2 regions of the Neobacillus sp. BP17 genome follow, and region 1 is predicted to be linked to the other one. Evidence: riboswitches for the same ligand, from Rfam matches in the RefSeq annotation. Region 1 holds a riboswitch; the other holds the start of a gene.
What was found. Region 1 has a riboswitch for thiamine pyrophosphate ahead of AC4QJR_RS12560 (ABC transporter substrate-binding protein). Riboswitches for the same ligand answer to the same signal wherever they lie in the genome.
Positions count from the first base shown of each region.

Region 2: linked by a shared signal. The riboswitch ahead of thiM (hydroxyethylthiazole kinase) and the one ahead of AC4QJR_RS12560 (ABC transporter substrate-binding protein) in region 1 are both predicted to bind thiamine pyrophosphate.

Region 1 covers NZ_CM184198.1:2,587,135-2,592,749, forward strand. The annotation lists gene AC4QJR_RS12550 (ATP-binding protein) at 91-1,395, shown strand; gene AC4QJR_RS12555 (hypothetical protein) at 1,651-2,106, shown strand; TPP riboswitch at 2,309-2,419, shown strand; gene AC4QJR_RS12560 (ABC transporter substrate-binding protein) at 2,566-3,561, shown strand; gene AC4QJR_RS12565 (thiamine-binding protein) at 3,575-3,865, shown strand; gene AC4QJR_RS12570 (ABC transporter permease) at 3,865-4,632, shown strand; gene AC4QJR_RS12575 (ABC transporter ATP-binding protein) at 4,629-5,369, shown strand; gene AC4QJR_RS12580 (TatD family hydrolase) at 5,366-5,615, shown strand, end outside.
Region 2 covers NZ_CM184198.1:2,399,295-2,404,909, reverse strand. The annotation lists gene thiW (energy coupling factor transporter S component ThiW) at 1-2, opposite strand, end outside; gene thiE (thiamine phosphate synthase) at 6-659, opposite strand; gene thiD (bifunctional hydroxymethylpyrimidine kinase/phosphomethylpyrimidine kinase) at 656-1,474, opposite strand; gene thiM (hydroxyethylthiazole kinase) at 1,489-2,301, opposite strand; TPP riboswitch at 2,455-2,563, opposite strand; gene dcuS (DcuS/MalK family sensor histidine kinase) at 2,693-4,306, opposite strand; gene AC4QJR_RS11535 (response regulator) at 4,342-5,019, opposite strand; gene AC4QJR_RS11530 (dicarboxylate/amino acid:cation symporter) at 5,255-5,615, shown strand, end outside.

The DNA.
Region 1 (5,615 bases):
AGTTTTTTGCACCAAGACCCATTTTTTTCTTCTGTTTTTATATTCGGTTTTCTTTTATACTTGAATGATCTTAACAATGAGGTAAACTGTATGGAACATACTAAAAACTTACTCTTACAAGTAATGATTATTTTGATCCCTGTCTTTTTTTATTCTATGTATTTAACCAATCATCATCAATTCATCGAAACGAAACGTCAAAAATTAATTTTCAGTTTCTTGGCAACGATTACATTATTATTGTGCATGTCCTTTCCGATCTATTCGGATGTAAACGAGCGAAATGACCTGCGGTTTGTAGCTCTTATGATAGGTATATTTTATGGAGGTGGATACGCAACAGGTATTGTTCTCACGATCATTTTATTGTTGTATCGTTGGTATTTCGGGGGGGCAGGTTTTTATTCAACGGCATACGAAGTCCTTTTCTTCTTACCCATGTTTTTTTTAGCATATCCACGTTTCATCCAACAGGATCGAGCAGGTCGAATGAAACTGGCTTGGATGATAACATCGGGGATGTCCTTGATCTTCATCCTCGTGGATTTTCAAGAGATGGATTTTTTTAACCACACACTTCAGGAAATTTTAGCGATATGTGTTGCCACCATAGTAACCGTCTTTTTGATTGAAACCCTAAGGGAAAATGCCCAGTTACACCTGGAAGCTCAACAGGCGGAAAAATATAAGATACTCGGAGAATTGGCCAGTTCCTTTGCTCATGAAGTTCGAAATCCCATGCAGACCAATCGAGGATTTCTCCAGTTACTTCTAGAATCGCCAATTTCAGATACGTATAAAAGGTATGTTCAAATTTGTATAGAAGAAGTGGATCGAACGAATGACGTCATTACTGAATATCTTTCGCTTGCCAAGCCAGAAGCGGATACGAAAGAGTCCGTCGATGTTTGCAAAAAAATACAAACAGTCGTCAAGATTCTCTACTCCTATGCTTTAGAACGAAAAGTAAGCATAGACGTCCGACTTCCGGAGCAAAAGTGTGCAATATTGGGTCATCCCCCAAAAATGAAACAAGCCTTCCTCAATATCATCAAAAATAGCATCGAAGCGATGCCTCAAGGTGGTGCGGTTTCCATTTGCGTGAAACAGGAGTCACAGCACGTGATGATCCAAATCCAAGATGAGGGAGTGGGGATGAATGAAGACGAAGTGAAACGTCTTGGACAACCATTTTATTCCCTGAAAGAAAAAGGAACCGGCATAGGACTCATGGTGAGCTATCGCATTATTGACTCGCTTCATGGAAAAATCACCGTCCAGAGCCAAAAAGGAAAAGGAACCACGTTTACCATTCGGTTCCCTCTCCATAATTGTAAAAATATAATCGCCATTAAAACTGACAAACTACATGGAGAGTATAAATTTAACGATTGATGAAAACGATAGCTATGATTGTAGTTGATGGATTTCGCAAGGTTAGAATTCGTTAATAAGTATTTCCTATTAAAATATTAGATATAAGAAATTAAAATTGGGGTTGCAGCGGCAACCCCTCTTTAGAGTGGAGTATAGGAAATAACGTGTGCTTTTTTGTTCTTGCTTTTGGCTAGAAATTAGTCATTTCTAATTTGTGGTTGTAATATTAAACAATTTGGGCTTTATAACTGGTTTAGCTGTTTACTGGAATTCGTGTTTGCCCCTCCAGCGATTGCGGTTTCTGTTGGCTCGGATATCGATTTCTTAATCCCAAGTATTAATGCCATTTATGCAACGGTCGGAATGTTTATTTTATTTATTTTGGTCAACCTCATCGGTGTAAAAGGTGCCGCTATCATTGAGTTAGTGGCAACGGTATTGGCACTAATCGGTCTCTCAATTTATTACGTGGCCGGTTTACCTCATGTTCAATCATCCAATATATTTAATGATATGGCTTTTAGTCATGGCTGGTCCGGTGTTTTAGCAGCGATTCCATTGTTTGGAGTGGAGCTGCCTTTGGCAGGTGTGATTCTGACGATTTTTGGTGTGGCGATTGTCTACTATTTCTTAGTAGGATCCAAGAAACTTCGTCCAATGTCGGAGGAGTTTGTTTCCATTGAGGATGTGACTTCTGAAGAAACAGGGACAGAGGAGCAAATAGGATAAGGTTCAATAGAAAAAGATGTTCCATTGGAATGGGGCATCTTTTTTGTATTAGTTGTAAGGATTGGATACAGGCCATTGCCAAATTGAAGTAGGTTCATATGTATACGGGAAAGGGAAGGCAGCTGTAAAGAAGCAAAATACATTAAATAAGTTGGCATTGACTGCCTTGACTGATATAATAGTAAAATAATAACTGAAATACGATGAAATGTGGGGGAACCGGTGTTGCCGGTTGAGATTTAGTCCGTGAGACTTATGACCCTTGGAACCTGATCTGGTTGATACCGGCGGAGGGAACATATTCTTAAACAATTAATTGTTTGCTGATATGCACTCAGGTTCTTTGCCTGAGTGCTTTATTTTGTTTAAGCAAGTTTTTGCCTTCTAACCAACACTAAGGTTTCGCTCTATTTCATTTGTTTCACTTTAGATTTTATTTTACATATGGAGGGATACAACATGAAGAAATGGCTAGTACTACTCCTTTCAGTCCTTCTAGTGACTGGATGCAGCAGCAAAAAAGAAACAGAAAACACAAAAGAAAAAAAACAGCCGCTTAAAAAGGTCTCGGTTGTACTGGATTGGACGCCAAATACCAATCATACTGGATTATATGTAGCAAAAGAAAAAGGATTCTTTAAAAAAGAAGGCTTGGATGTGGATATTATCATGCCGGGTGAGACTGGTGCTGACCAACTAGTCGCTTCTGGCAAGGCGCAGTTTGGTGTAGGTTACCAAGAAGCGATTACCCAGGCACGGATACAAGGGGTACCGCTCGTATCGATCGCTGCAGTGATTCAGCACAATACATCAGGATTCGCTTCACCAGCTGGCAAACAGATTCAATCTCCGAAGGATTTTGAAGGAAAAACATACGGTGGATGGGGATCGCCAGTCGAAAAATCTGTCATCACTTCTCTAATGAAAAAGGAAAACGCTGATGCCAATAAGGTGAAAATCGTGAACATGGGGGATACCGACTTTTTTACGGCTGTGAAACGAGACATCGATTTCGCTTGGATTTACTATGGGTGGACTGGTGTAGAAGCAGAGCTTCGTAATGAAAAAATTAATATGGTTTACTTAACAGATTACTCTGACAAACTGGACTACTATACACCTGTTTTAGAAACAAACGAAAAGATGATTGAAGAGAACCCAGAAACGGTTAAGGCATTCGTAAATGCCGCTGCCAAGGGGTATGAATTTGCCATTAAAAACCCTGATCAAGCTGCAGATATCCTGATTAAAGCAGCACCGGATTTAGATCCAAAGCTGGTAAAGAAGAGTCAAGAATGGTTGTCTCCGAAATATCAGGATGATGCAAAGGAATGGGGAATTCAAAAGCAAGAGATTTGGGAAAATTATGCCCAATGGATGTATGAGAATAAACTTCTAGATAAGAAATTAGATGCGAAAAAAGCATTTACAAATGAATTTTTACCAAAACAGTAGGGGGTAGAAAAATATGGCGAATTCATTAATCAGCATTCAAATCATCCCGAAAACAAAGGATGGAGAAGACGTCATTCCATACGTCGATGAAGCGATTAAAGTCATTGCTGAATCTGGTGTGAAATATGAGGTACACCCGTTAGAAACAACCATGGAAGGCGAACTCCACGAATTATTTACGGTGATTTCAAAAATGAATGAACGAATGATTGAAATGGGAAGCAAAAATGTCATTTCTCAAGTGAAAATCCTTTATCAGCCATCTGGCATTGCCATGGATGACTTAACGGAGAAATATCGATGATGAAGAAGAATCTTGGAAAAGGGTGGAGACCGATTTTGGTTCTCCTCCTTTTGTTTGTCATTTGGGAGATTGTTGTTAAAATAGCAGAAGTGCCGGAATGGCTTCTTCCGCCGCCATCAAAGATTTTCATTGAGGCCATTGCCGGTTGGCGTGATTTTTATCCTGATGTGTTTTCAACGGTTAAAATTTCACTATTTGGATTTGTCGTTGGAGCATTCATTGGACTGGCGGTCGCTATTTTATTCCATCTGGTGCCTGTTTTAAGGGATTCTTTCTATCCATTGTTGATTTTATCGCAAAATGTTCCCATTATCGTTCTGGCTCCACTGTTGGTCATTTGGTTTGGGTTTGGATTATTGCCCAAAATGATTGTCATCACGCTTGTTTGTTTCTTTCCGATTACAGTCGCTGCTTTGGATGGATTTAGCCAAACCCCTTCCGAGTTGAAGCATTATATGAAAATGGCAGGTGCAACCAAAACACAGCTTTTTTGGAAATTGGAGCTGCCGTCATCACTGCCCTCGATTTTTTCAGGCTTTAAGGTTTCTGCCACGTATAGTGTAATGGGTGCCGTTATTTCTGAATGGCTTGGTGCCAAGCAAGGGATTGGTGTCTTTATGACATTCGCCTCGTCGTCTTTTCGAACGGATCGGGTATTCGTTGCCATTTTTACGATCATGTTCTTAAGCCTCTTTTTTTTCTTTTTCATCGTTTTTATAGAACAAAGAGTGGTTCGCTGGCAGCCGAAAGGGGATAAGAAAAAATGAGCTATCTTCGTTTTCAACACGTTTCGAAACGTTTCCGGCAAAATGAAGTACTGAAAGACCTTGATTTTTCCATTAATAAAGATGAATTTGTTTCTATTATTGGTCCTTCAGGCAGTGGAAAAAGCACCATTTTCAATTTAATTGGAGGAATTCTTTCGCCAGATGAAGGGGAGATCCTATTAGACGGCCAGTGCATTAATGGCAAGCGTGGTTTTATTAGCTATATGCCTCAGACTTCTTCTCTTTTCCCGTGGAGGACAATTCTTGAAAATGTCCTTCTTGGCCAAGAGCTTCATGGTAAAAAAGACGTAAAAGCAGCACGAGAAATGCTGGCGATTGCCGGACTCTCAGATTATGAAAACGCCTATCCTCACATGCTGTCTGGAGGAATGAAGCAGCGAGCTGCTTTTATCCGTGCCTTATTGAGCCCGCAAGAGGTGATCTGTCTTGATGAACCTTTTTCCGCTTTAGATGAGCTAACCCGGTTTGAAATGCAGAAATGGTTAATGGACATGTGGGAATCGCATCGACGGACGATTCTTTTTATTACTCACAATATTGAGGAAGCACTGTATCTATCCGATCGAGTGATGATGCTGTCTGGTAAGCAAGCAACGGTCGTTTCAAATATAGAGGTTCCTTTTGATAGGCCGCGGCACGAAGGGATTCTGCTGGATGAAAGCTTTATTCAATGCAAAAGGGATATATATTACCAATTAGTAGGTGAAGTCAAATGAAGATGATCGACGCTCATATCCATTTGGATCACTATCAGGATGAGGAAATCAAACGGATGGTATTGGATTCTGCCCAAATCGAGGCCTTGATTTCTGTATCGTTTCATTTGGATTCCAGTAAAAGAAACCTTTTACTATCACAAAAATATCAAAAGGTAAAACCTGCTTTTGGCTACCATCCCGAACAATCATTGCCTTCTGAAAACGAGCTGAACGGGCTGCTCAATTGGATGGACGACCACTGTG
Region 2 (5,615 bases), 190 kb from region 1:
ACGGATTAGACCACCCCTTTAAACATCACACTATTTCTTAATGCTTTCGCAGCTTCCAAAGGGGATTCTGCCTGACTTATAGCCGTAATTACAGAAACTCCATCTGCCCCCGCATCAATCACGGACCGAGCATTTTGGATTGTAATCCCGCCGATGCCAACAATCGGCATTTCACAACCCTCATTTCTTAGCTTTTCAATCAGTGTCGTCCCTCGTGATGGCTTGGCATCCGCTTTTGTCCTTGTCGGAAACACAGGGCCAATTCCAAAATAATCTGCTCCTTCTTGGATCGCTGCCATGGCTTCTTCTGTCGTATGGACGGATACCCCAAGAATTTTGTTCGCACCGATTTTCTCTCGTACCATTTTTACCGATTCATCTTCTTGCCCGATATGAACACCATCTGCATCAATCTCCACAGCCAAGTCGATATCATCATTCACAATGAAAGGAATTTGATGGTTTCTGCAAAGAGTTTGGAGTTCTTTTGCCAGTGCATATTTTTCAGAACCAGTTCGTGCACTTTCCCCTTTTTCACGAAATTGAAAAAGCGTAATCCCACCTGATATTGCCTCCTTTAATACTTCAGCGGGTTCTTTCAAACAGTTGTTGCTGCCCATTATAAAATAAACACGTAACGCCTCTCTCAAATCAATCATGTCACGGGTAGCTCCTTTACAAGGTTTCTTTTTCCATACGCCCAATGGTTCGTAGGTCCATGTCCTTGACCAATCTCCAATTGATCTTCAATCGCAGCTTGAATAAAATCTTTCGCTGTCAAAACGGCTTCATAAACAGTCGCACCCTTAGCAAGTTCTGCGGTAATTACTGCCGAAAAAGTACAACCTGTACCATGTGTGTTCTTTGTATCAATTCGAGGACTTGTAAAGGTGTAATATTCCTTCCCATCAAACAATAAATCAGTCGACTCGGATTGGTTTTCATCGTGACCGCCTTTAATCACAACGTGTTTCACACCTAAATCATGGAGTCTTCTAGCGGCCTCCTGTTTATCCTCTAAGGTCAGAATAGTCATCCCCGTTAGGACTTCTGCCTCCGGGATATTCGGTGTAATTACTTTGGAAACTGGCAACAAGCTTTTTTTCATGGCAGAAATAGCTTCCATTTGCAGCAGTGATGCGCCACCTTTGGCAATCATAACTGGATCAACCACTACATTCTCCCAACCAAAAATCTTGATTTGAGCGGCAACCGCCTCGATGATTTCAGCATTGAAAAGCATTCCTGTTTTCACGGCATCGGCACCAATATCCGAGCCGATAGCTTCGATTTGCTTGACCACTGCCTCTCTCGACATTGGATAAACTCCGTGAACTCCTAATGTATTTTGGGCTGTTACTGCTGTTAACGCCGACATTCCAAATACATCTAATTCCTGAAATGTCTTTATGTCGGCTTGTATTCCTGCCCCGCCGCCACTATCTGAACCTGCAATTGTTAATGCTTTTTTCATTTAAATTACCCCACTTAATTAACTTTTTTGAAAGAACTATAAAGATTGATATCCTCATTTGAAACAAGTGATAATTGGTTTAAGAATTCGATTTGGAAACTTCCTGTTCCCTTTTCAGCTGTTTTCGCAGCTGCCTTTTCAGCGGCAACCTCATAGGATGTTAAAGCTCCCACGGAAGCTATAAGCAGGTCCTTCTCCACTCCTGCAAACGCCCCAATCACTGAGGTTAACAAGCACCCCATACCGGTCACTTTTGTCATGATTGGGTGGCCGTTGTTAACAAGATAGCTAGTCTCGCCATCTGAAACGACATCCACTTTTCCTGTGATGATGACCACACAATTCCAAGTTTCTGCTGCTTTGATCGCAAGGCTCACGATATCCTCATTCGCTGATGACCCCGCATCAACACCTTTAATTTCCCACTTTTCACCCAGGACATTTGCAATTTCAGCCGCGTTTCCCCGAATCGCTGAAACATTGACTTCCCTCATGATTCGTTGCGCAGTTTCGGTTCGGTACGTGGTAGCCCCAGCACCAACCGGATCAAAGATGACCGGTACATTGGATTCATTGGCTGCTTTTCCGGCAATAATCATCGAATCCACCGTTTGTGGGTTTAAGGTACCAATATTCAAAACCAGTGCACTAGCAATCTTAGCCATTTCCGCCACTTCTTCAGCAGCATACGCCATCACAGGCGAAGCGCCTAAAGCGAGCAGCCCATTCGCGGTAAAATTCGTTACCACGACATTAGTGATATTATGTACAAGCGGGTTTACCTCTCTTACTTTTTCCAACGTTTCATATAAATTAATTTTTTCCATTGTAATCTCTCCATTTCTTTTTATAAAATAGGCTGTGTTTGGCACTCTGTTGATTGGAGTGCCTGGAACGGAAATCAACTGACAAGTTAAACACAACCAAAAAATAAAAAAACCAGGTCCATTAATGGACCTGGTTAGTAAGTCAGAGAAAAAACATTCACTTGGCTACTTTCCTACGCTGGTATTACCCAGATCAGGTCCAAAGGGTTAAAAACATAGCGTTTTCTCTCAGCCTGATAACAGGGCACCCCTAGTAGATCGATTAGTTTATTAAATTAAGTACATAATAACGCTATGAAACTAGAATGTAAAGAAAATAGTTACATACGATTGGTAGTTTACATAATATAATTATTTTTTGCATTTTTATAATCAGGTTAACATAATATTGTTACTGTTTACTGTTATATGGGAACGTAACAATAAAAGCAGTCCCTTTCCCTTTTTGAGAATGAATTTCTAACTGTCCTGCTAATTTTTCCAAGCTTCGCTGTACTAAAAATAAACCAATTCCTCGATTTTCTCCCTTAGTTGAAAATCCTTTCACACATAAGCTATTTATAATTTCCTCATCGATACCTTGTCCTGTATCATGAACCTCCAACACAAGGATATTTTCATAATAATCAAACCTTACCGTTACTTTTTTAAGCGGCTGGTCCGCGACCGCATCCAGTGCATTATCAATTAAATTTCCAAGAATCGTGACCACTTCATGTGTTGTTTCCTGCCTGTGCGGTTCTGGTAACAATCCTTCTCCATCAATGATCATTTCACAGCCTTTTTCCCTTGCAAAGCTAAGTTTTCCTAAAATAAACCCTGCTAATACAGGATCTTTAAAACGACTGACGACAAATTCTACCTCAGACTGCTGGTGATTCACAATTTTGGTAATGTACGTCGAAACCATTTGATAGTCCTTCATATGGACCAAACCTGAAATTACATGCAGTTTGTTCATGAATTCATGTGATTGGGTTCTAAGTGCCTCTGCATATAACTTGACTCCGGTCAATTGTTCTGCTAACTCCTTGATTTCAGTTTTTTCTCGAAAGGTGGCAATTGCTCCAACAATCTTTCCCTTCACGATTACTGGGACACGGTTGGTTAGAATGGTAATATGATTGATTTCCTGCTCTTGATCTAATTGTGCTTCCCCAGTCCCTAGGACGGTGGAAAGTTTGGTATTTGGCATGTATTCGTCCACTCTTTTCCCTAAAAAAGGACCTTCAATACCGGCCATATGGAGGAGCCTAACCCCTTCATTATTAACGAGGGTGGTTATCCCATCTTGATCAACCGCCAGCGTCCCTTCCTTGGTTGATTCCAGCATCGCACTTCGTTCTTCCAACAGTTTGGCTATTTCACTAGGCTCCATGCCAAACAGAATCGATTTAATTTTTCTTGCCAAAAACAGAGCTCCTAGGATGCCAACTAAAACACCCACACCGACCCCAATCAAAATGATTCTTCTACTCTGTTCGATGGCCAGATTTACTTTTTCTAACGAGATCCCAACGGCAACGGCCCCTATTTGTTTATTTTTCTCATCAAATACAGGGACGAACGAGCGTAATGATAATCCTAATGTTCCTTCGGCAGTCGAAATATGCTCTCTCCCTTTTAATACCGGGCCTTCATCTCCACCGACAAAATGCTGGCCTAATAGATTCCGATTAGGATGTGATTTTCTTATTCCATTCATGTCCATGACGACGATGAATTCAACATGGGTGGACCGTTTGATATCATTCGCATATGTTTGGATGTCCTTCTCAGCTTTTTTATTCTGTAACCCATTTATCACAAGGGACGATTGGGCAACAATCCGCGCAATATCCGTGGCTTTCTCAGCTTGCCCTTTCTTTGTTTCTTGTGAAATTCTGTTAGTGATTAATATCTCGGTAACAAACAATGCCATCACAACTACAATGCAAACTAGCAGGGTAATCGTCGTCTGTAAACGGAGTTTTGGTTTTCCAATCCTGATGTTCCAGTCCAACATGCTCCCTCCCATTTCACAAACATCGTATTTTATATTTACACTCCATATCGGTTGACTGGTCTTCCCACACCCCCGTAATGGATATGTATCTTTACTTTTCCTTCTTTTTCTAAATAATCAAGATATCTTCGTGCTGTTACCCGAGCCATACCAATGCCTTCAGCTACCTCCTCAGCAGAGACGGGTTCCTTCTCTTGCGAAAGAAAGTCGGTAATTTTTGTTAAAGTGTTCATATTTAATCCCTTTGGCAGGTTGTCTCTTTCACATTCTTCTTTTTGATCAATGAATAAGATGTGATCCAGTTCCTCTTGTGAAAGGGCCTTCTTTTCCGCTAATTTCATACGATAAGTTTTATAGTTATCTAGTGATTTTTTTATGCGCTCAAAGGTAAATGGTTTCATTATATAATCGAACGCACCTTGTTGAAGAACTCCATGGATGGTTTCCATATCGCTGGCCGCTGTTATGGCAATTACATCAATGGAGTAGAGCTCTGAACGAAGTTCTCTTAGCATCTCCAATCCACCCATATATGGCATATAAATATCGATAATGGCAAGGTTGGGCCGGAGCTCTTTGATTAATCTCAGACCCTCAATACCGTTTGCAGCAACGCCGATTATCGAAAATCCCTCCACCCGATCAATAAATTGGCGGTGTACTTCCCGAACCATCGGGTCATCTTCTATTAATATTACCTTTAACGGAAACATCCCCTGCTCCCCCTTAAAGAACTCTCATTTATATTCTTATCATGGCCTATTTTATCAAAATAGTAAATTAATCGATGATATTTTTTCGTTGTTTTATTATGTAATTTTTATAACAAAAGGAACAATAAGACCAATATGACCAAAATCTTACGATTATCTGAATTTTCATTTATTCTGTCAATAGGTAGACTGAAAGCGTTAACAGTTCTAATTAAACAAAGGGGTGTACGGGAAAATGAGAATTAATTTTAAGAATTTGACCGTCCAAGTATTATTGGGGATTGTACTTGGAATTGTGATTGGATTTCTGTTTCCAAAATTCGGTACAGAATTAAAAGTTTTGGCAGATATCTTTATCAAATTAATTAAGATGGTAATTGCTCCGATTGTATTTTTAACGATTGTCATCGGTATTGGTAACATGGGGGATTTAAAAAAGGTTGGACGGATTGGAGGAAAAGCACTCCTTTACTTTGAGATTGTTACTACCTTTGCGCTTGCAATCGGATTATTACTCGTCAATATCATTAAACCTGGATCTGGATTTAACACAGACTCCGTAAAAGGCGGAGACATTTCACAATTTACTGAGCAGG